DNA from 2 places in the Novosphingobium sp. ZW T3_23 genome. Region 2 is predicted to be linked to the other one. Evidence: riboswitches for the same ligand, from Rfam matches in the RefSeq annotation. Region 2 holds a riboswitch; the other holds the start of a gene.
The links. Region 2 has a riboswitch for thiamine pyrophosphate ahead of ACI3K3_RS03390 (TonB-dependent receptor). Riboswitches for the same ligand answer to the same signal wherever they lie in the genome.

Region 1: another riboswitch for thiamine pyrophosphate. It lies ahead of thiC (phosphomethylpyrimidine synthase ThiC); the one in region 2 lies ahead of ACI3K3_RS03390 (TonB-dependent receptor).

Annotation. Positions count from the first base shown of each region.
Region 1 is NZ_JBJDRF010000010.1:30,028-42,129, forward strand. Features, by position in the region: gene ACI3K3_RS08030 (COG3650 family protein) at 1-194, opposite strand, end outside; gene ACI3K3_RS08035 (hypothetical protein) at 521-802, shown strand; gene ACI3K3_RS08040 (hypothetical protein) at 877-1,275, opposite strand; gene ACI3K3_RS08045 (hypothetical protein) at 1,571-2,113, shown strand; gene ACI3K3_RS08050 (DUF4440 domain-containing protein) at 2,134-2,520, opposite strand; gene ACI3K3_RS08055 (YciI-like protein) at 2,517-2,843, opposite strand; gene ACI3K3_RS08060 (hypothetical protein) at 2,910-3,500, opposite strand; gene ACI3K3_RS08065 (phospholipase A) at 3,812-4,954, shown strand; gene ACI3K3_RS08070 (DUF72 domain-containing protein) at 4,979-5,743, opposite strand; gene ACI3K3_RS08075 (hypothetical protein) at 5,743-6,036, opposite strand; gene thiC (phosphomethylpyrimidine synthase ThiC) at 6,254-8,137, opposite strand; TPP riboswitch at 8,186-8,332, opposite strand; gene ACI3K3_RS08085 (SOS response-associated peptidase family protein) at 8,377-9,018, shown strand; gene ACI3K3_RS08090 (outer membrane protein) at 9,143-9,781, opposite strand; gene ACI3K3_RS08095 (Gfo/Idh/MocA family protein) at 10,256-11,344, opposite strand; gene ACI3K3_RS08100 (aldo/keto reductase family oxidoreductase) at 11,375-12,102, shown strand, end outside.
Region 2 is NZ_JBJDRF010000003.1:211,850-223,951, forward strand. Features, by position in the region: gene ACI3K3_RS03355 (outer membrane beta-barrel protein) at 1-990, shown strand, start outside; gene ACI3K3_RS03360 (GumC family protein) at 1,016-3,250, shown strand; gene ACI3K3_RS03365 (glycosyltransferase) at 3,247-4,404, shown strand; gene ACI3K3_RS03370 (polysaccharide biosynthesis/export family protein) at 4,443-4,952, shown strand; gene ACI3K3_RS03375 (glycosyltransferase family 4 protein) at 4,994-6,283, shown strand; gene pnuC (nicotinamide riboside transporter PnuC) at 6,812-7,372, opposite strand; gene ACI3K3_RS03385 (phosphotransferase enzyme family protein) at 7,372-8,493, opposite strand; gene ACI3K3_RS03390 (TonB-dependent receptor) at 8,559-10,853, opposite strand; TPP riboswitch at 10,886-10,995, opposite strand; partial or broken gene ACI3K3_RS03395 (MCP four helix bundle domain-containing protein) at 11,141-12,102, shown strand, end outside.

The DNA of each region.
Region 1 (12,102 bases), on a different contig from region 2:
TCCGCGACTTCCCCGTTCCAGAACGGCTCCGTCCCGATGACGCGAATCCGCTCGTGTTCGGATATGTCGTGGAACGGCGCGCGATCGCCGGCATCGCCTGGCATGTCCTTAGCGCCGCCGTGGCACGCTGAAACGGTGGCGCTGACGAAGGCAGCAAGGAGAATGCGCTGCACGGCAGCATGAATTCGGCTCATGTCGAAGACGTAGCTTTATCCTGCAAGGGACGCAATCGACACCTCTGCGCGAACGAAATCCAGACCTGCGGAGCAAACGATTCGCCCGCAAGAGAACGATGGTCCCGCCCTCCAGTCGTGAAATTTCGCGAAAGAGCGGCAGCCACCACCAACTCCGTTACCGCTAACATCATCATACTACGTGGATTTTAGTTGAGTTGCGCAATACGCAACACTGGTGGCAAGTTATGCCATTGCGACAGAGGTGCCGAATATACATGTTGCACTGCAACAAGATAAGGGGTGCCCAAGGCAATCTCCTATCGTTTCAGACCAAGGATTTTGCCATGATCAAGACCGTTTTCGCGATCGGCGCCGCTGTCGCCGCCGTTGCAACCACTGCCGCTCACGCTGAAGATGCCCGCACCTTCTCGCACGACGGCGTGCACTACAACTACACCACCGAGCAGAAGGGCAAGGTTACCGTGATCGAGGGCACCGCCTCGGGCCAGGTTCCCTTCCGCCTCTACGTCGCCGGCAACCGCGTCACCGGCACCTACAACTCGCGCAACGTGAACTTCCGCCTTGCCGACGCCAAGGGCGCCCTGGCTGCCGCCACCGCGCAGTAAGGGTTAGACCCCAAAGAATTCGGGCGCTCTTCCCTAGGGGAGAGCGCCCTTTTTCTTGTCCGGCTGGCGCGGCTTCAGTGGCGTTTCTGCAGGACGTCCTCGTGCCGGACGAGGCGGATCTCCACATCCCCGCCCGCTTCGACGCCATGCTTCCGGGCGATCGTGGCCCACATGTCCGCTATGACCAGTTCATCGGAATTCGGCGGCACCTTGTAGCGCGCCAGCACCATGCCCTCCTCCACGTCGATGACGCTGAAGTGGCTGGAAATGCAGGACGCGGCCAAGGCATCCAGATCGAGGCCATCGGCCAGGTTCCAGGTCTTCCCCTCGCGTGAGCGGATGCGCTTGCGGCAATGACGGCAGGTGCAAACCAGCGTTCCGTCATCGTCACGCTCGCGAAACCCGTCGGGCTCGTGCACGCGGGTGAACCAGCATGGGGTGAGCGAATAGGCGTCGGAGCGTTTCGTAAACATGCGTTCACCATGTCACCCGCTTCTGAACGATCGCTTATCACCGGCATGCGTATAATCCCTTGGGCATTCACCTCACCGACATCCCGTGTCGTTTAGAGCCCGTTTGAAAATTCGCGAGGCGCGAATTTTGCGGCACCGGCCCTCTCCCCCACCCTGCCACCCAACGGTAGTATCCTGCGGGTGGCAGGGTGGGGGAGAGGGCCGGTGCCGCCCCAAAAATGCCTGAACGGGCAATTTTCAAACAGTCTCTTAGTCCTATATTGAGTAAGTGTGGCTGGCGTGGCTTGGAGTTGAAATGGGTTTGGGCAAGTGGTTTCTGGTGCTGGCGGCCGGCGGCATCGGTGCGGGCGTGGTCGCGGCAGGCATGACGACGGGCAAGATCCAGAAGTATCCGGACAGCTATGCGCTGTCCGATGGCCAGCGTTCACCCACCGAGGATCGCGAATTGGACGACGCGCGCGGCTATGCCCTGCCCGACGGCTCGATGGATGAGGCGGACGGCTTTGCCGAAGAAGACGGATTCGGGCCGCCGCGAGGACGCATGGTGATCCTCGACGGGTCCGGTTGGGACGATCGCGCGCCCCCGCCCCGCTGGATCGAACGGGACGAGGACGAGGCAGGAGACGAACCCGCCTTCGTCTCGCCGCCCCCGCCCTTCCAGAACCGCGAGCAGCGCCTCTATCAACCCGGACCTCGCAGCTACCTGCCGCAGCAGGCGGCGCCGACCCGGCCAACCGCAACGCCGCATGATCAGGGCAACGATGCCGCCGCCGCTTCCGCCGCGCGCGCCGCCGGTGCCGCCGCCGATGTCCTCGCCGCCGAACGCGAGGGCGCCTGATAGCTCAGGCGCCTGAAGGCTTAGGCGAGAGTCAGAAAAAGCTCCGCCTCGATCACCCATACGCCGCCCAGTTCGCGCCATTTCGCGGTGTAGGTTCCGGCGGCCGCCATCACATCGGAAGTGCTGTCGATGCCTTCCCAGCGGCCATGCTCCATCGCGATCGGCTCTACCGGCGAAATCGTGACCTGATCCGGTATGCGCGCGTAGACCAGCCGCGCCGGGCTCGCGAACTCGCGGCGCCAGACTTTGACCTGCCCCATCCGGCCTGAAATCACCGCGCTGTCGGTGCCGGTCACCATCACGCAGTCGCGCGCCAGGATCGGGCCGATAGCCGCAGCGTCACCTTCGACAATGGCGCGGTTGAATGCTGCGCGGCGGGCGCGTATCGCCAGTTCGGCCGCGCTCATGCCTGGAACCCGCCGTTACCCGAGCCACGTACCGGATCGGCAGCCTCACGCCCGACGACCGTTGCCCAGCGCCGCACCGTCCAGCGCTCGACGATGCCTGCGGTCACATAGGGATCGGCCTTTGCAAAGGCTTCCGCCACCTCCGGACTGTCCCCGGCGAAAAGCAGAAGCGCCGTATCGACCGGATCCTCCACTGCCCCGCCCAGCACCAGTTCGCCTCGCTCCACCGCCTGCCAGGCCAGCGCTAGATGCGGTTCGCGATACTGAGGCCGACGTTCCAGATAGTCGGCGGCAAGATGATAGGTCAGCAGGTAGTGGTTCATCGCGCGGCTCTCGTGCTTGAAGGTGTGACCACCGAGCTTACACGAAACCCGCTTGGAGGGAGCAGTTCAGGAACAACCCTCCACATACTCCAGCACCGGCATCGTTCCGACATGGATCAGCTTGACCTTCCGGTCCTGTCCGATCTCGAACCGCAAGGCCGGATCGCCGCTTTCGGCATTGGGCGCAGTGAGGTACTTCGCCGGCGCAGGTTCATACTTGTGCGCTTCCTCGCGGAAACCGGCGAACCACTTCTTCACGTCGGCCTCGGTAGAGCCGACGCCGATGCCTTCCACCAGCTTCACCGTAGAACGTTGCCCCAGCGTGATGCGCCGGACCTTGCCCTGTTCGACAATGGCGTAGACGCCCGGATAGTCCGGCGAGGTGATCGTGCGACAGGTGTCGGACTCCTGCGCCCCACGCTCTGCCCAGGAGGAACCCGCAGGGGCCGCCTCGCCGATGCGGAGATTGCCCAGCCCTTCCAGCGAGAGAATCTTCCCATCGGAAATGGCGGCAGGCGGTTCTGCTACGTCCGCAGTCGGCACGGCGGATGTGGGCTCGGCGGCAGCAGGCGTGGCTTCGCCCGTCTGCTCGGGTGCCTGGGACGAACAGGCGGCGAGGGCGCAGGCGAGCGCGGATGCGACGAGGATGTTCTTCATGACGGGGCAATGCGCCAGCGAGATGAAGGTTGCCCCGTAGCTGGCGTTTCGCCCTTCCAGAGATAGGTGGAAACTGGTGCCAATTCCGCCTCCCGCCCGCGCTCCCTGAAAAACGCCCTTCCCAGCCCACGGAGCCAGTCCGCCATCGCCTATAAAGGGCCATTACGGTTTTGATTCGCATTGCAAAATTGAGCCCGCGATCAACAAGCGGGCAGATAATTCGGGCGCACGGGGTACAGATTTTGAAGGAATTTTCGGGCCTTGTCGCCCTGGCGGGCGCTTTGTGCGCCCAAACCGCGTGGGCGGAACCCATGCAGCAAGCCATCATCACCCATACCGATGGCATAGCGACCGACGGCTCCGTCCTCGTCGAAATTCTGGTCGTCAACGACAGCCAGGTGGATAGGCAGATTGACGTTCCCGCCGTGGTCGCAGGCCAATTGCAAGGCGACCGCGCGGATATGGTCTCGCTGGAGCGGGCGGACGATACCTCGTCGAGGCTCGCTCTTGCCCCAGGCGCCTTCGCCACAGTGCGATACAAGCTGAACCTCGGCGCCGATAGCGCGACGATGGCCGGTAACCGGCTCATCAGCATTCCACAATGGAACACCGCCCAAGTCTCGGTGAAAGCCCCCCGGCGGGAGGTTGCCATTTCCGAGCCCGAGCGCGGCACGATCGCGCCAGTGGCGAACCATGCTGGGCACCCGCCGGTGCAATCGCGCCTCGAACGGGAAGAAAACCGCTTCCTTGCGAATTTCTCGCCCTACGAGCCGAGCTACATCGTGTTCGGCAACGCCAAGGACAGTGAATGGCGCGTGCAGCTCAGCTTCAAGTATCGACTTCTTGGCACTGCCGCAGACGGCGCTCGTCCAAGCTGGCGGGACGGTCTCTACTTCGGTTTCACCAACAAGCTGTTCTGGGACATCGCTTCCGACTCTTCGTTCCGCGACGCAAACTATCTGCCGGAGCTGTTCTACCGCACGCCCGAATTCGCGCTCTCTTCCCATACGGGAGCGGGCTTGCAAGTGGGCCTCCAGCATGAATCCAACGGTCGCGCCGGCAAGGTCCAGGGCCGCAGCGTCAACAATGTCTATATCTCGCCCACCGTCAGCCAGCAGCTCGGCGACGGCTACCGGCTGTCACTGGCTCCCCGCGCCATGTTGCTGGTGGGCGGCAAGGCCGGCAATCCGGACATCCTGAAGTATCGCGGCGCCTCCTCGCTCGACATCAGCCTGGGCAAGGACGACGGGCTGCTGCTTTCGGCCTCGGGAAGGTACAATTTCAATTCCGGCAAGGGAGGGCTGGAAACCGACCTGTCCTATCCGATCGACCGCTTTCTGGGCGGGCCCAACCTCTATCTCTTCGTGCAGAGCTTCACGGGGTATGGCGAAAGCCTGTTCGATTACAACCGGCGCATGAACCGCCTGAGAATCGGCTTTGCGATCACGCGTTGACGGGCGCCGGGTTTCCCGCCGCCATCAGGATCGATCGTCTAGCCGCCCGATCAGTGCCATGGCTGCCGCTGGCGCTCTTTCCTTGGCGCCGTTGATGAAGAACAGGAATACGTCGCGCCCGGCGCCGGACCAGTCTTCGGCACGCTTGCGCCAGTGATCCAGCTCGGCGTCGGGGTAGCCCTGTTCGATCTCGCTGCGCGCGTTCTGTAGGCGGGCGTAGATGAAAGGGCCCGCTTCGGCCGCTTCCTCGAATGCCGGGTATTCCTGGCTGTCGGCCAGCACGACGGCGACCCCGGCCTTGCGGACGAGAGCCAGGAAGGCCGGATCGTTGAAGCTCTCGTGACGCGGCTCGATGGCGTGGCGAAGGCGCAGGCCGCCGTGCTGCTCGGGCAGCAGATCAAGGAATGCGGCGATCTCGTCAGGGTCGAACCGTTTGGTGGCGGCCAGTTGCCAGTTTATCGGTCCCAGCTTGTCGCCCAGTTCGACCAGTCCCTGCTCGACGAAGTTGGTGACGCTCTCACCCGCTTCGGCCAGGTTCTTGCGGTTCGTGCAGTAGCGGGAGCCCTTGAGCGCGAACCTGAAACCATCTGGCACGGTATCGCGCCATTTGGCAAAGCTGGCCGGCTTCTGGCGGCCGTAGAAAGTGGCGTTGATCTCGGTTCCCGTGAGGTGCTGCCCGACATATTCCAGTTCACGGGCCTTGGACACGCCCTTGGGGTAGAACGTCTCGCGCCAGGGGTCATAGCTCCAGCCGCCGATGCCGACGTGCACTTTACCCCCGGCGGCCATCAGCTTTTCTTCCGCGAGAGGCGGCGGCGATTGGCAGTGACGCGCTTGCGATAGTGGCGGACCGCCTTGTGCGCGGTCTGCTCCGGAGAGGTCAGTCCGCCGGTAGCCAGCTTCATGGCCAGTTCGGCGTTAGCCTGGAGTTTTTCGGTGACCATCAGCATGTTTTCGCGGTTGCTGCCGCGTCCGGTCATCATATCGGTAGTGCGCATACCCATGACCATCATGGATTCGGCCCAGAGCCAGTAGCTGTCATGGGCGAGCTTCATCCAATCGCCATTGGAATTGCGGGGCATTCAGGTTTCTCCAGATGGAGAGCCTAAGTATCAGCGCAATCGATTCCCGCGAAGGGGAATCGGTGATCCGGAGATCGTCGTCCCGGGCTCGACCCGGGACCGCTGGCAGTCCTTTAGGCGCTAGCCCGCAGGACCGCGCCCAGCCGAGAGTTGGGCGTGGCTTTGCCAGCGGTCCCGGATCAAGTCCGGGACGACGTTACTTCGACCTCATTTCACCTCAATCGTGCTCGCGGTCGCCGGCGCCCATGTAGAGTTCGCTGCCGGTTTCCTTGAACACCTTGCTCATCTGCGCCATTCCGGCCTCGGCCTCGCTGATGGCGAGCATGCCGCCTTCCTCGGCGGCGATGAACCCGGTCGAGGGCTGGTTCTGCTTCGCCGCAAAGTCCCGCACCTCCTGGCTGATCTTCATGGAGCAGAACTTCGGCCCGCACATCGAGCAGAAGTGCGCCGACTTTGCCCCTTCGGCGGGCAGAGACTGGTCGTGGTACTGTTCCGCCGTGTCGGGATCGAGGCTGAGGTTGAACTGATCACGCCAGCGGAACTCGAAACGCGCGCGGCTGAGGGCATCGTCGCGGACCTTGGCCGCCGGGTGGCCTTTCGCCAGATCGGCAGCGTGGGCGGCCAGCTTGTAGGTGACGACGCCGACTTTCACGTCGTCCCGGTCCGGCAGGCCGAGATGCTCCTTGGGCGTGACGTAGCAGAGCATCGCCGTGCCATACCAGCCGATCATGGCGGCGCCGATGCCGCTGGTGATGTGGTCGTAACCCGGTGCGATATCGGTGACGAGCGGCCCGAGGGTATAGAACGGCGCCTCGCCGCAAGCCTCCAGCTGCTTTTCCATGTTCTCCTTCACCTTGTGCATCGGCACATGGCCCGGCCCCTCGATCATCACCTGCACGTCCTGTGCCCAGGCGCGCTTGGTGAGTTCGCCCAGGGTGTAGAGTTCGGCGAACTGCGCCTCGTCGTTGGCGTCGGCGATCGAGCCGGGGCGCAGACCGTCACCCAGCGAGTAGGCGACGTCATAGGCCTTCATGATCTCGGTGATCTCGTCGAAGCGTTCGTAGAGGAACGATTCGCGGTGATGGGCGAGGCACCACTTGGCCATGATCGAGCCGCCCCGGCTGACGATCCCGGTCACGCGCTTGGCGGCGAGCGGCACGAAAGGCAGGCGCACACCGGCGTGGATGGTGAAGTAGTCCACGCCCTGCTCGGCCTGTTCGATCAGGGTATCGCGGAACACTTCCCAGGTCAGGTCCTCGGCAATGCCCCCGACTTTCTCCAGCGCCTGGTAGATCGGCACGGTGCCGATCGGCACTGGGCTGTTGCGGATGATCCATTCGCGGGTGTCGTGGATGTTGCGGCCCGTGGAGAGGTCCATCACCGTATCCGCGCCCCAGCGGATCGACCAGACCATCTTGTCCACCTCGCTCGCCACGTCCGAGGCGACGGCGGAGTTGCCGATATTGGCGTTGATCTTGACCAGGAAATTGCGGCCGATCGCCATCGGCTCGCTTTCCGGGTGGTTGATGTTCGAGGGGATGATGGCCCGGCCGCGCGCCACTTCCTCGCGCACGAACTCGGGCGTCACGTAATCCGGGATAGCGGCACCCCAGTCCTGCCCGTCGCGCTGATATTCCTTGAGCATCGCGCGGCCGAGGTTCTCGCGCTCGGCGACGTATTCCATCTCCGGCGTGATGATGCCGGCCCTGGCGTAGTGCATCTGGCTGACGTTCATGCCCGCTTTCGCACGCAGCGGGCGCTTGACCACGTTGGGAAACGCCGGGACGCCGCCTGAGCGATCAGGGCCGAGTTGGCCATTGTCCTCGGGCTTCACCGCGCGGGCTGCATAGTCCTCCACATCGCCGCGTCCGAGAATCCAGTCGCGGCGCTTGGCGGCTAAGCCCGCCGCGATGTCGATGTTCACAGCGGGATCGGTATAGGGACCGGACGTATCGTAGACGCGCACCGGCGCCTCGCCCGATCCAGGCTCCAGATGTATTTCCCGCATAGCAACGCCCAGCGGTCCGACATGGATCTTCTTCGACCCGCGAATGGGTCCGGTAGTAACGCCGATTTCCAGTTTGGAATTGATGTCGGCCATAAGCGATTTTCCTTCGGCTTATGGACGAAAGAAAGGTCGCGACAGAGAGTTCTGTGGCCCGCCCTTCCCTCCGCCCGTGTTAACGGGTTCAGGTTCAACGGGTCGGGCAGCGTGACCTGCCCCTCTCAGCCATTTGTTTCCTTCCGGCTTTCGCAATAACGAAAACCTTGGGCACAAGCTCCCCGGGGATGGGCGGACGATAGACGCGGCTTTTCCGCCCGTCTAGGGCCGCAAGAGACATGCCGATCATCTATCGCCTCGACGCGCCTGCACGCGAAGTCGCCCCCGCCATGGGCGCGGAGGCCGGCAACGATCCCTGGCCGGGCGGCGCGGTATCGGGCGGCGGCTTCGCGCCGGTGGTGACGATGGGACGGGAGTTCGTCGCAGGGCCGAGGCCCGAAAAGCGCCTGCCGCGCCGCATGGTGCCCCGCCTTTGGGGCGTTCCTCCGCCGCCCGCCGCCTTCGGCGAGCGCCGCCACGGGATTCTCACCGTGCGCAACCCCGAAAGTCCGTTCTGGATCGGCAACCTGCGCAACAGCGAATTCCGCTGCCTCGTGCCCGCCACCGCCTTCATGGAATGGGGCAAGGTCGAGCCGCGCGACGGCAAGCGCCGCCAATGCTGGTTCGGCGCGGTCGATCAGCCGATCTTCGCCATGGCTGCAATCTGGAAGGACAGCGAAGTGCCGAGCTTCGCCCTGATGACTTGCGAGGCCAACGCAGCCCTGCGCGCCGAGGGTCGCGACACGATGCCGGTGATCCTGCCGCCCCATGCGCACGAAACCTGGCTGCGCGGAGAATGGAAACGGGCCGCCGAACTGGTGGCGCCCTATTCGTCCTCGCTCATGACAGTCGGCGTTTCCGGGGACGTACAGCGCTCATGAGGAAAGGCCCGGATCGCCGCGAGGACGATCCGGGCCCACTCCCCTGCGAAGAGACTGGCCTGCGAAGAGACTGGCCTGCGAAGAGACTGGCCTGCGAAGAGACTGGCCTGCGAAGAGGATACGATTACTTGAAGCGGATGCCCACGCCGCCCATCAGGCGCTGGCGCGAGGTATGGCCGTGATAGTCGGAATAGACGTATTGCGCGTTCACGTAGACCGGCAGACGCCCCTGGGTCAGCGTATATTCCACGCCGCCGCCGACCTGGTAGCCGTCGGCGCGGTAGTGATCGTAGACCAGCGTGTCGCCGGTCGGGCCGTCGATGCGGCGGCGCTGCTCGCCGTTGACGTAGCCGCCCTTGGCGAACACGAGCAGCTGCGGCGTGGCCAGGAAGCCTGCACGAACCGCCGCGCCCCATTCCTCGAAGCCCTTGTGGCAGATGCTGTTGCCGTCCGGCAGGCCGTTGCAGTTCTCATTGCCCTTGCCCGGCTTCCAGAAGCTGCCTTCCGCGCCGATCACGATGCGCTCGCCGAGAGTGCCGTCGAAACCGACCGTGCCGCCGTAGCCGAACTTGTCGTTGTGATCGCCTTGCGACCGGAAGCGGTCTCCACCGAAGTTTCCTTCGACGCGGATCCCGCGAAAGCTCGTCCCATTGGGGGCGATCTCGGGGGAACCGGAATCCTGCGCAAGGGCCGGCTGGGCAGCGATGCCGGCGGTAAGTCCGGCGGCGAGCATGGCTGCGAGCGTGGTGGCCTTGATCTTCATAACACGTCCTCACTTGGGGTCGGGGGTTCCAGCAGAACCGCGACCGGACGGTCAAAGTTGCTCATTAGGGGTATTCCGGTAGGCGATCCGGCGCGGAATGTGACGGTTACGCAACACCCGAAGATTGGCGCGAATCCGTCCATTCAGGCCGCAAACCCCTGCGGATCCGTATTTTCCCGAAGGCTGGATTCCCTGCGCACGGTGGGCCGCCGAAAAGAGGCCGATACTTTTTCGACCGTTCCGGGAACCGGCTGACGGTTGCGTTCGGGCGGTAGCCAGAGGGTGAAGACATACGTCGTCCCGGACCTGATCCGGGACCGCTGGCAAAACTTTAGGCAATACGTCGCAGAACCGCGCCCCAGCCACACCGCGCCCAGCCTTGAGGTGGGCGCGGCTCGGCCAGCGGTCCCGGATCAAGTCCGGGACGACGGAATATCCAACGACTCAACGTCATATCCGCCTACACCTCGGACATCACCCCAGCAGCTCGGCCATCTCCACCACGCGCTTCTCGCGCGCGCTGAGTTCGGCCGCAGCGCCGATCGCCACTGCCATCAGACCGTCGCGCGCCGTCACCTGGACATCGCCCTCGCCGCGAACCGCGCGGGCAAAGGCTTCGTGCTGGTAGAACGTCGCGCCGTGATGCGAACCGGCTTCCATCGCCGCTTCGTCCACCGCCACATGCCAGCGCTCGACCGACTTCGGCCCCGGCCACGGCACGCGCGGCGACCAGACGAGATCGCCCGGCGGGATCAGCACGTCGAGGCGGCCCTTGTCGCCGGTCGCGCTCATTTCTTCCTGATGCTCGGCGCCCTCGGCGAACATGCACAGATCGAGCAGCGCGCGGCTGCCGTCCGCGAAATCGACGGTGGTGAAGCTGTTATCGATGATGTCAGGCCGGCGGCCTTCATAGCGCTCGTCGAGATGGTTCACGTCCATCGCGCCCGAGCAATAGACCCGCACCGGCTCCGAACGGGTGATCAGGCGCATGAGGTCGAAGAAGTGGCAGCACTTCTCCACCATGGTGCCGCCGGTGTTCACGGAGAAGCGGTTCCAGTCGCGCACTTTCACCAGGAACGGGAAGCGATGCTCGCGGATCGAGAGCATGTGCAGGCGGCCGATCCTGCCACCGTGGATCTCGTCGATGAAGGCCTTGGCGGGCGGCATGAAGCGATATTCCATGCCGGTCCAGAACGGAGCCTTGCGGGCCTCGGCCCGCTCCACCACCCAGCGGGCGTCTTCCATCGTCGTGCAGAGCGGCTTTTCGCAGAGGATCGCCACGTCGCTGTCCAGCAACGGCTCCAGCACCGCGCGGTGCGTGAAATTCGGCGAGACGACCACCACGGCATCGAGCCCGGCATTGGCGATCATGCTGGCGCTGTCGGCATATTCGGCGACGCCCTCGGCCTTGTCGCCCAGCGCATCTTTCGCCCAGCCGAGCGAAGTCGGCTCGGGATCGGCGATGGCGACCACTTCGGCACCTTCGAGGATCTTGAGGTTGTGGATGTGCTCGACACCCATCATCCCGGTGCCGACAATTCCGTAACGCAGCGTCTCTACCATTTCACGACTCCATGTGCCATGTGGCGGTCCATGACCACGCTCACGACGCGGGCCCTATCGGCCCAACCCGTCCCGCTCGGCAAGAGCGGAATTTCCGTTTTCCCGATTGCCTGGGGCATGTGGCGGCTCGCCCGACCCGACGGTAACGACGACATCGGCGCCATCGTCGCCCGCATCGAGGCGGCGCTTGAGGCAGGCGTGACCCTGTTCGACACCGCCGACATCTACGGCTGCGACGCCGCGCTCGGCTTCGGCGGCGCGGAACTGCTGCTGGGCAAGGCGCTCGCCGCCCGCCCGGACCTGCGCGACCGGATGACCATCGCCACCAAGGGCGGCATCGTGCTGGGCATTCCCTACGACTCCAGCCCGGACTACCTGAACAAGGCGCTCGAAGCTTCGCTCGAACGCCTTGGCCTGCCCTCGGTCGAACTCTACCAGATCCACCGCCGCGACTTCCTGGCCCACCCGCGCGACGTGGCCGAAACCCTCGCCGCCATGGTCGAGAGCGGCAAGGTCAAGGCCATCGGCGTGTCCAACTACAGCCCCGCCGAGTTCGAGGCGCTCCAGGCCTACCTGCCCTTCCCCATCGTCTCGACCCAGCCGGAATTCTCGGCCGCGCGCTATGCGCCGCTCTATGACGGCACGCTCGACCAGGCGATGGCCCGCGACGTGGCGGTGCTGGCATGGTCGCCGCTGGGCGGCGGGCGCCTTGCCGCCGGTTCGGAAGACCCGGTAGCGAAGCTGGTCGCCGCCCAGGG
Region 2 (12,102 bases):
GTGAGCACGGATTTTGCGCCCCATCGGCTGGATCTGGGTGCCAGAGGCACCGTTCGCCGTTTTGCCAGGTTCACTTCCGAGAACAGCGAAGAGTTCGATATCATCGGAAATGGCATCATGAAATTGTCGAACAATGGGCAATTGAATGCATCCGCAGACTTTGCGCATCTCATCGAAGCTCGCAGCAGCTTCGGTACCGTGCTCGAAGCAGCCGAGCCGATCAGCTACCAACAGTGGGGAGGCAATCTCGGCCTCGACCTGGAACTGGGCAGTTTCCGCCTGGCTCCATCGGTGAGTTACCAACAACTGGATTACAATCGCCTCTCTTTGGCGAATGGCCAGAACATCGATGTATCCTTCCGCGACACACAAACGATCCGCGGAGGTCTCCGAATAAGCTACGACTTCACCGGAATGATTTCGGGTTTCGCGTCGGGCTCGTTCTCGGACATTCGATCCACGTCGGCGGCTCGGGATATTCGGCGGGATGCCCGGAACGTCACCGCCGCGATCGGTATGAAAGGCGAACTCACGCCCCTGCTTTCTGGCGAAGTAAGCCTGGGCTACCAATCACGAGAATATGAACTTCCGATCTATCGCGACTTCTCCGGCGTAACTTTCGCGGCTGACTTGCAGTGGTATGTAACGCCTTTGGCCACGCTGCACCTCCAAGCTGGCCGCGCGTTTCAAAACAGCGGCTACCGCGAAGTCGCCGGCATTCTCACCGATACCATCGCTTTCACCGGCTATTATGATCCACTTCGCAATCTGCGCGTAAGCCTTTCGGCAAGCCATGAAAGAGGGCGATATCGCGAAGTGGACACGAGGACGAACCGGCAATCGATTCGCCTCAACGTCGAGTATCGATTGAGCCCGCTTCTTTCCATCGGCGGGTATGTCTCCGTCGTCGATCAGGATGTCCAGGGAACACCGCTCGCCGGTGCTTTCACCTCCGCTTCTGGAGGTCTCGGCATTTCCATTACGCCATGACCGATCTTTGCAAGGAGCCCAGCGCTTGAACCTTCCCGCGATTTATGAGCCGTCAGGCGCTGTTCCGCAGGTTCTGGCAGAGAATGCCGGTTCCGTCCGCTATTCCGAAGATCAGATAACCGTGCGTTATCTCTTCGCCATGATGCGACGCCGGCGGGAAGCATTCTTCCTCACCGTTGCCATATGCGTACTCGTTGCCCTTCTGTGGACCACGGCACTACCACGCATCTATTCGTCTACGGCCGACGTCGTGATGATCACAACGCCCACCCAGGTCGTGCCGCAAGAACGGGACGGAGGCGCTCCGGCCCCGATACGGTCCGAAGATGTCGAGACGCAGATCCAGTTGATCGCCTCGCGACAGATAGCCGGCCAAGCGCTCGACGCCACGGGCTTGACCAAAGACCCCCATTTCGTTTCGGACGTCGCGACGCCGCGCTCGTCGATCGGCAACCTTCTCGCATCGATGGGTATCGATCCTGCCCCAGGCGCGGGAGGCCCGACGATCGGTGCTGCTGCCTTGCGGGAGAAATCGATCACCTACCTGCTCAAGAGGCTCAGCGTCGCACGCATCGGCGACTCCTTCAACTTGCGCATCTCCTTTACAGATTCAGATGCACAGCGAACCGCGACTGTCGCAAACGCCTTTGCGCGCCTCTATACGACTGACGACGCCCGCGAACTTGCGCGCACCAACGCCACTGCCGCGCAAGTCCTCAAAGGCCGGGTCGATGAGCTTCGCAAGGCAGCCAACAGCGCTTTTGCAGCGGTGCAAAACTACCGCATCAGCACCGGCCTGCTCAGTTCCGCCGCAACCAGCCTGACAGAACAGGAAATCTCAACTTACAATCAACAGATCGCACAAGCGCGCGCCGAAGCCGCACGAGACTCCGCTGCCCTGTCCAGCGCCCAACGACAGTTGCACGCCGGCGGGGCAAATGGCGTTGGGCAAGGCGTGACCTCGTCCGTCGTGACCTCTCTGCGCAGCGAGCGCGCCTTGCTGGTCATCAAGGAGAGAGATCTTTCGCAACGCTATTTCGACAACAACCCTGATCTTGTCACCGTTCGGCAGCAGATTGCCGACATCGACCGGCAGATTGCCGCGGAAGTAACGCGCTCGATCAAGGCGTTGGAAAGCACGGCCGATACCTCCACGCAGCGCCTCTCCTCACTCCTTGCCAGCCGACGCGGCACACGGTCGCAACTCAGCACGGACAATACGGCGCTAGTTTCGCTCGCCGATCTCGAAAAGCGGGCGGAGGCGACCCAGGCGCTGTATCAATCCTACCTCGAACGCTACAACGCCGTTGTAGCGGGAGCGGGATCGGAGCAGCCAACGGCGCGGTTGATTTCCGGGGCGAATACACCGCTCTTGCCGATTTCGCCCAACCTCCCCATCAACCTGGCGCTGGGACTGGTCGTCGGCGTGCTTCTGGGGGCCATGCTGGCGGTCCTTTCGGAACTGTCCTACCGCGGCTTCACAACGCTTGACGATATCGAAAATCGTCTGGGATTTCACGCGTTGGGCTTCATACCGTTGCAGCGCTCCGTGGAACCGCACGTGAACACGCCGCTCGATTCCATGAGGGACCATCCGAACGGTGCATTTGCCGAAGCGTTCCGCAACGTCATCGTCTCGGTGCGTCAGTTCAGTCCGCGATCAGGGAAGGTCATCGCGATCACCTCGGCGCTTCCCGGAGAAGGGAAGTCCACGATCGCTGCCTGCATGGCCCGTTCGCTGGCCATGGCGAACGAGCGGGTCGTCGTCGTGGATTGCGATGTCGTACGCGCGCACCTGAGCAAACAATTCAACCTCGTCCAGGGGGAGCCGGGCCTTTATGAGGCGCTGCATTCCGAAAGCAGGGACATCGCCCATTACCCCGATCCGGACTCGCCCTTGCGCATCATTCCGATCACCCGCCCGTTACCAAAGGGAGAACGCCTGACCGAACAGGGGCGCCTTCATCGTGTGATCGCCAGGTTGCGTGAAGAGTTCGACGTAGTTGTTCTTGATTGCCCGCCCATCCTGCCCATCGCGGAATCGCGCGAGATCGTGTCCCGCACCGATAGCGTCGTTCTTGTGGTGCATTGGCGGAAAACGATGGACAAAGTGGTCAAGGCCGCCATCCGCCAACTACCCGCTCGCGCCTTGAAGGGGCTGGGTGTGGTCCTGAACAAGGTGGACATGGAAAAGCAGGCCCGCTTCGGAGGCAGCGATATCTCCAGCTTCTACAAAAGCTACCGTGGGTATTATTCATGAGCCACGTATTTGAACGCTTCGGTCGCGTTGCGCTGATCCACTATTGGCTCGTATCGATGCGGGGCGGAGAGCGTGTTCTGGAGCGACTGCTCGATCTTTTCCCGCATGCCGACATTTTTACGCACGTCTATGCTCCAGATCGTGTCTCACAAAAGATCCGAGCCGCGAACGTGCGCCAGACTTTCATTGGTGCGCTTCCCGGTGCACGCCGCCACTATCAGAAATACCTTCCATTCATGCCCATGGCACTGGAAGAACTGGACCTTCGTGGATACGATCTTGTAATCAGCAGCGAGTCAGGGCCTGCAAAGGGTGTCATCACCAGCCCCGATGCGCTGCACTTGTGTTACTGTCATTCTCCGATGCGGTATTTGTGGGATCACTACCACGACTACAAATCTTCAGCCAATTTCCTGAACAGAGCGATAATGCCTTCCGCCTTCCACCGGCTTCGCCAATGGGACGTGAGTTCGGCCAATCGCGTGGACGGCATCGTGGCGAACAGTTCCTTCGTCGCCCGTCGCATCCGCAAGGCCTGGGGCCGGACAGCCACAGTGGTGCATCCGCCCGTCGCGATAGACGCCTTCCAACAGGCAGCGGACGTCACCGATCGCTATCTCTGGATCAGCCAGATGACCCCCTACAAGCGGGCCGATATCGCCCTTGAAGTATTCAATCGGCTGGGGGTGCCGGCACTGATGGTTGGCGACGGCGAAATGTTCAAGACCATTGCTGCGCGCGCCGGCCCGAACGTGGAGGTCCGCAAGCATCTCTCCTTCGAAGAACTCAAGCGGGCCTATGCCACAGCCAAGGCGCTGGTCTTCACGCCCGAAGAAGACTTCGGAATCGTTCCCGTGGAAGCCAATGCATCCGGCCGTCCCGTCATCGCATTCGGGCGCGGCGGCGTCACCGATTCAATCGTCGATGGTGAAACCGGCCTGTTCTTTCGCGAACAGACCGTCGATTCACTTTGTGACGCCATCCTCAGGCTGGAAGCCTGGCTCCCATCCTTCAAGCCGCAAGTCGCGATGGAAAATGCTCGGCGGTTCGCCCCCGAAGTGTTCGATCGCGGCATTCTCGCCGCGCTCGAAGCACTAAGTCCCTCGCTCGCTCATGGCGCCGGAATTGCTGCGCCCCTTCTTCAGGAGTCTTGATGGTGAAGCCTTTCCTTGCGCTCTTCTTGAGCTTGTTCATGGCTGGCTGCGCCGCGTCGCCAACCGGGGAACTGCCCCGCATCGATGTCGTTCAGCAAACTCTCGCGCCCGGTGACCGGCTTAAGCTGGACGTCTTTCGCGAAAAGGACATGTCAGGCGAATACGTCATCAATGACGAGGGCAACCTTGGCCTTCCACTTGTCGGCACGGTAAAGGCGGCCGGCAAGACGCTTCCGGATTTGCGAAGGGAGCTTACCGACCTTCTGCGCGAAGGCTATGTGCGCGACGCCCGGATTACCCTGGACGTAATCGGATACCGACCCATCTATATTCTGGGTGAAGTGCAGAAACCGGGCGAATATACCTTTTCCGAGGGAATGTCCGTCCATGCCCTCGTCGCCAAGGCCGGCGGCTTCACCTACCGGGCCAACCAGAACGTCGCCCATGTCCGTCATGCCAACGAGGCCGCCGAACGCGCCTATCGGCTGACCAGCGGCGCGGCCATTCAGCCGGGCGACACCGTGCGCATCGGGCCACGTTTCTTTTGATGGAGCCACGACGCATCATGGCAAACGGCATAGATCGCGTCGTGCTGCTGCATGACTTCAGCGAACCCTTGGGCGGCGCATCTCACCTGGTTCAGGTTCTGCTGAACGGCCTTCGTGAACGCGACATTCCCGTCACATTCCTGACCGGGGACGCGGGTCGGAACTTTCGTCGTGACGACGTCGATCTTGTTGCTTTGGGCGGCAAGCCGCTTCTGGAGCGGTCTCGAATTGGCGCCTTCACGACAGGTCTGTTCAACCCGGCATCGCTCTTGCGGCTGAGTGCATGGATCCAGCAGCATGACACGCCCGGAACAATCTATCATCTCCATGGCTGGTCCAAGATTCTGACGCCGGCCATCTTCGGCGCGCTTCGCAAGGTAGCGCATCGCGTGATCCTGCATGGGCACGATTACTTCAACGGTTGCCCTAACGGCGCCTTTTTCGACTATGCGCGTGGAGAAGATTGCACTTTGCAACCGCTTTCACGCGCCTGCCTTCAGCGCCAATGCGACAAAGCGTCACGCGCGCAGAAGCTGTGGCGGACAAGCCGGGAGATTGCGCGACGGGGCGCCCTGTCCGGCGGTACGAACGTCAATCGCATGTTGCTGATCCATCCCGAGCAGACGCGGCAATTCCTGCTGGCGGGCTGGCCTCGGCATAAACTCGCAGCGGTTCGCAATCCCGTGACGCCGGTCACCCGGGAACGGGTTCCTGCCGAAGCGCATCGCGGCGTAATCTTCATCGGCAGGATATCGCGGGAGAAGGGAGCGGACCTGGCGGCAGCGGCGGCAGCTAAAGCCCAGGTTCCGATCACTTTCGTGGGGGATGGGAGCGAAATGGATATCCTCCGCCAGATCAACCCCGCAGCCGTTCTGCTGGGCCGGCAGGACCGTCAGGGCATGGCACAGGCGATATCGAAGGCACGAGTAGCGGTCATGCCAAGTCGCTGGTCCGAGCCGTTCGGCCTGGTCGCGCTGGAAGCGATCGGCTCCGGCGTACCCGCCATCATCAACCATCGCGCCCTCATCGCAAACGAAGTGCACAGCCGTGGGCTTGGCCTGTCCCTCGACACCGGAAACATAGACGAGTTCGCGCAGGCGTTGTTAAACCTTCATGCCGACGACGAGCGTGTATCCGCAATGTCTCATGCGGGGCACGGCCGTTATTTGGAACTCTGCAACACGCCCGATGACTGGATCACCCGGATCATCGAACATTACCGGGACGTCCTAAATTCTTCCGACGATCGGAGCGATGCCGATCCGGTCTCGTCGACGTTCCCGGCCATGGGGCATCACCAATCGGAGGGCTTGCGAGGAATCCAGGGGTAACGCTTAGAGAAGCGAATGGCGGCGTAAGAGCAACCGGCATAGCGTTCAACTGGGAAGCTCAAACCGCGCCATCGAGCCGCCCGAATGGCGAACAGCTCAGGCATAGTGGCCGGTTGCCCAACCAGGCAATTTGCTTTGAGATGGAAGATATGTGGCGTCGCTCAGGAATTTTCGTCCTTGAACTGCATTTGACCTGAGAGCTCCCTTGGAGAATTCCCGCAGGAGCATTTCAGATGTGGGGTCGGCAAACTTTCAAGCGACCGCCATGCAGCCGATCACCACGGGCGAAGACCGCGTTGAGCCATTTTGCCCCAAACGTCGATGGCGCGGTTCGCGGCCCTCCGCATGGGCTGCCCCGCGCACCAGGACGGATCGACATTCAGTTCAGGTGGAGCCGAGAAGCGTGATTTTCCGAGCATCGAAGCGGAGCGGACTTTCGGTCCGTGAGCACCGAAGCCCAAGAGCCCCGCTTCAAATCGCGCTTCGCAGGCCCGCATGGGCTGAATGTCGATCCGTCCTAGGCCGCCATCAGCTCCGGTCGCGCGCCTGCTGCCAGCGTCGAAAGCCGAGCACGGCCAGCCCGATCATCGCGGCATAGAGGCCTGCCGTGAGCCAGAGTTCCTTGAAGACGAACATGCCGACGTAGATCACGTCCACCACGATCCACAACAGCCAGCTTGCCGCATGGCGCCGCGCGGTCCAGTATTGGGCGACGAGACTGAAACTGCTCAGCCCCGCATCCATCCATGGCAGCGCCGCGTCGGTATAGCGGCTGGTGATCCAGCCGATCGCCAGCCCGCCCATGGCGCCGAGCGCCAGCCCCGCCACTGCCCGCCTTGCGGGCAGTGGGCTGACGATGACCTCTCCCGCCTCTTCCCTGCCCCTGATCCACGATATCCAGCCATAAACGATCGCCAGCCCGAACAGCGCCTGCAAGACCATGTCGGAGTAGAGCCGCACGTCGAGGAACAGCTTGAAATAGAGCCCGCACGCCAGGAGGTTGACCGGCCAGCACAAGAGGCGACGCCGCGCGGTCAGCCAGATGCCGAGGAAACTGACGGCTACGGCAATGATTTCCAGCAGCGACATCACGACAGCACTCCAGCATCTGGCGCTTCATTCGCTCCCGCTGCCACGGCGCGCAGGAAATCCCCCCCAGACCGGGAAAGAAACCAGTCCGCATGGTCGATGAGATAGTCCTGCCAGGCAAGCTTCGCCTGGCCGCGATCGTCGAGAATGCCGACGAAATAATCGACTTCGGACAGCGCAAATTCGATATGCACCAGCGGCAGGATCGCGAGGACCGTTTCCACTTCCGCTGCGGAAATCGGCAGCACCGATCGGTAGCCCGCAAGGATCGCGCAGGCCGCATCGGCGTCTCCGGTCCGGTCCGGCACATCCAGCCACGGGATGGCGCTGCGCTCGATCGCCGTCGCCAGATCGTGAAGCGCGCAGGTTCTGGTCGCCAGCCCGAAGTCGATCACGCTGCCCACCGTGCCGTCATCGGACCAAAGCAGGTTGGAAGGATGCCAGTCGTTGTGGGTCCACATGCCCGGTTGGCCTGCCAGTGCTGCGGTGAGGTCCGCCCTCCCCAACGCCGTCAGGAGCCGGTCCAATTGCTGCCGCCACGGCTTGTCCGCCAGATAGCCAGCAAGGGCAGGGCGAGCCGCGATATAGCTCTCTGCGGCTGCCAGCGGATCGCGCGATGGCAGGATGGTGAAGCTGGCGACCAGCGGATGGTTTGCACGCGGCCCTTCCGCAAAATCGCGGGCGGCCAGATGCAGACGCGCCAGCGCTGCTCCCGCTGCGAAGGCATGGCCCTGCTCGATGAAAGGGGTCCAGGATTGACGGTCCCGATAGAGATCGCGCCCCGGCGCCCTCCGCAGAAGTTCGTAGGTCCATTGCCCCTGCGCCACCGTCCCCCGCCCGTCCGTGGGCATGACTTCCGGAACCGAGAGGCCCTTCGCACGCAAGTGCGCCATGAAGCGATGCTCTTCCGCCAGTGCGGCGGGGCTGCGAAGCGAGCGGTGGTGCCGTTTCAGGAAGAACGTGCCGTGCTCCGTCCGAAGCAGTGCCGCCGCCGAAAACGGCCGCGGCGAATGCCATTGCAGGTCAAGCACCTGCCCGACTTGCGAAAAGCGGGCCAGGATCGCTTCGGCTTCCGCAAGAGTGATCGCCGGCCAGGCGGGCGCTTCCAGCTCGGTGCCCATGCCGTGCACCAGGTGGCCATGCACTGGATGGGACTCCTCCGCTGTTCCGCCCCCGCCGCTCACGATCAGAAAGCGCGGCTCAAAGTCACCACGAAGGCGCGGCCGCTGCCCACGTAGTAGCTAGGCGCCGAACCGGCGATCACCGTGCCGTTTCGTCCGGGCGTGTCCTGCGCATTGCTGCTGATGGAATAGACGCCCGACAGCACATGCGGATTGGTCACGTTGATGGCGTTGAGCCTCAAGTCCATGCGCTGGGCATCGATCAGCCCGGCCAGATGCACACCGACCGACAAGTCCAGCGTGGCATAGCCCTTGATGCTTTCATCGTTCATGAAGGTTGCATACTGGCGGCCCACGTATTTCAGCGCGGTGCTGCCGAACAGGCGACCGTCATCGTAAGTCGTACCCATGGCGAACTGGAAGCGGGGGCTGGAAACCGCGCGCTTGCCTTTCGTGGGCAGGAAATCGCCGCCGACCGGCAGGTCGTCGTCCAGCCGCGTGTGCAGGTATTCGCCGGAAAGATAGACGCTCATGCCCTTGGCCGGGCGATAGTCGATCTCGCCGTCCAGCCCGTACGAGGTCTGGCTGCCGCCGTTGATCGTCGAATTGACCAGCGCGCCGCCGCTGTTCACCACCGTCGCCACCTGGCGGTTGCGGAAATGGTAATGGAACGCGGTCAGCGAGAACGAGAGGCTGGGGCCGATGTAGCGGTATCCCAGTTCCTCGGAGATCGAATATTCGTTCTTGAGATCGGCGCTGCCGGCGGTGATGATCTGCCCGCCGTAGTAGCGGTTGTAGAGCGCGAACTCGTTCGGCGTGCGGAAGTTGGTGGTCACATTGGCGAAGAGCTGCTGGCGATCGTCGAGCTTGTAGTGCACCGCCGCGCGGGGCAAGGCGGCGAAGCTGCTGGACCTGAGGTCAGACGACGGGCCGGGCAGATAGTCGCGGCCGTTGCGCAGCACGTTCACCCCCTTGAAGCCGACGTCGACAGTAAGGCGCGGGGTCACCGCTATGCTGTCGGCCAGGAAGAAGCCCTTGGTCACCGTTTCGGTGCGCGCGTTCTCATAGGCGAGCAGCCGGCCGTCTGCGGTGCGGATGGCCTTGTCCTGATAGCCCCACTGGTCGAACGGCCGCCCCTGGTCGTCTATCGAGGTGTAGGACTGGGTGACGCGGTCGGTGCCGTAATCGAACCAGAGCCCGGCCGTGATCGTGTGCGCACCGGCCTGGAACGTGAGCTTGCTGACATCGCCGATGCGGAACTGCTTGCCGGTCCAGTTGCCCATGACGGTCGCCACGCCGTCCACCGCTCCGGGCAGCGCGATCGGCTCGGCCAGTTCCTCGGTGCCCAGATAGTTGCCGGTTTCGCTTAGCTGCGTGCCGTAAGGCGCGTTGCCGTGGCCGAGCTGGAGATAGGCCGAGCTGTCGAAGGTCAGCCGGTCGTTCAGCTTCAGATGGATGGGCGCGGCCACGTAGAAGTTGCGGAACGGGCCGCGGTAGAGCCGCCAATAGTTCGTGTTGCCCGCAGTGTAGCGGCTGTCGCGGTTGAAGCCGCGGCCCAGCGCCTTCCAGTCGGCCAGCGTGGGGCTGGGATAGCTCGATGTATTGGCGTCGTTGTAGGAGAAGGCGATGCTGGCGCGATTGCCGTCTCCCCATTCGCGCAGGATCTTGGCGTCGATGTGCTGGCGCCTGTCGAATCCTGGACCGCGCCAGTTGTCCGCCCGGTTGTTTGAATAGGACACGAAAGCCTTGAGCCCGCTCGCGCCGATGGTTCCGGTGTCGAAGCGCAGGAAGGCGCGGCGTTCGTCGTAGGAGCCGACCGAAAGGTTGACGAGCCCGCCCATGTCGTTCTTCGGGTCGTCCAGCGTCAGCGAGAGCAGCCCTCCCGCCGCCGCCACGACCGGCGCGTCGATACTGGCCGAGCCTTGCGCCAGGGCGATCTGGCGCACGTTCTCGGCATCGGCGAATTGCGAGGGATAGGCTACGAAGTAGCCGATGTCGTTCTGCGGCGCGCCTTCCATGACCACCCCGATCTGGTCCTGCCCCAGGCCGCGCAGGGTCAGGCTAGAACTGGTCGAAAGGCCGAAGGGATCGCTGGTAGAGACATTCGCGCCCGGCAGGAGGTTGACCAGCTGGAAAGCGTTGAGCGTCGGCGCCTGCTTGACGATGAAATCGGCGGAGATCGCACTGATCGCCTTGGGCGCGGTCTGGTCGGGCAGCAGGCCTTCCGGATCGGGATGGCCGATCACCTCGATGCTGTCGGGCGCGGCTTCCTCCTCGGAGGCGGCCATGGCGACCGGGGCGAGGAACAGGGCCGGGATCGCCAGCACGGCGCCGCAGGAATAACGGAAATCGATCGTCACAGTCACGCGTCCACTCCACTCGGAGGGACAACGGATCTGCCGCCAGCCCTCCCTACGCCGGTGTCAACCGGATCAGGTTCAGCGGGTCGTGGTCTGCTGACCACCTCTCAGCCGCGCATGAGCGGCCCCCCGGGGATCAGCGGCCTCTAGGCGTTCGTATGGCTGGTGGGAAGGGGCAATCGTCACGGGACCGTCTTGGGCGCCATCGGTCTATAAAGATACAGAGGCGAGCCCATCCCCCCCTGCTCGCGCTGAAATGGCCTACCCGCCAGGATATGGATTTGTGCATGCTGGAATTTCTCAACGACTGGAAGCTTCCCCGGAAGCTCCTTGCCGCCTTCGGCGTTCTTTCGGTGTTGTTCGCGATCGTCGGCCTCAACGGCCTGATTTCTAGCCGCAAGCTGGATGCGATCGCGCAGAACCATGTGGAACACGGCATCGCCAGCATGTCGGCGCTGGCTGACGTCATCGGCAGCGTCAAGGAGATGCGGATCATCGTCTATACCTATTACGCCGCGGTGAACACGCCGGCGGAAGAGGCGGACGTGCGGCAGCGGTTGGAGAAGACCAAGGCCTCGCTGGCGGCTGCAGTCGGAGAGTACCGACAGGTCGCGGACGAGAATTTCGCGGCGGAAGCCACGGCGCTGGCGGCCAAGGTCGATGCGCTCAACAAGGCCAACGACCACATGTTCGCGGCGCGCGCTGCCGGCGACATGGCGGGCGCGATGGCCGTGCTCAAGGGCGAGGCGCGCAATGCCTCCCACGACATCATCGACCAGACCGAAAAGCTGCTCGATGAATCCCGTGAGCGCTCGAAGGAAAAGGCTGCCGAAGGCGCCGAGACCGCCACTTTCGCGATCTGGCTTTCCGGTGGCCTCGCCGCGCTCGGGATCGCGGGCATCGTGATCATCTGGCGCGTGCTGAACCGCACCGTCGCTGCACCGATGAGCCGCATCACGCAAGTCACCACTGCGCTGGCCGAAGGCGGCAAGGTCGAAGTTCCATTCCGTGAACGCGGTGACGAGATCGGCGAGATCGCGGAAGCGGTCGAGCAGTTCCGCAGCGCTGCCGAAGCCCGCGCCGAGATCGACGCCCGCGCCGCGCGCGAGCAGGAACTCGTCACCTCAACCCTGCGCTCCAGCCTCCAGGCCATCAGCGAGGGCGACCTTACGCAGAGCATCAATGCCGATTTCCCGCCTGCCTACGGCGAGCTCAAGAGCAACTTCAACACCGCCGTCGGCGCCCTGCG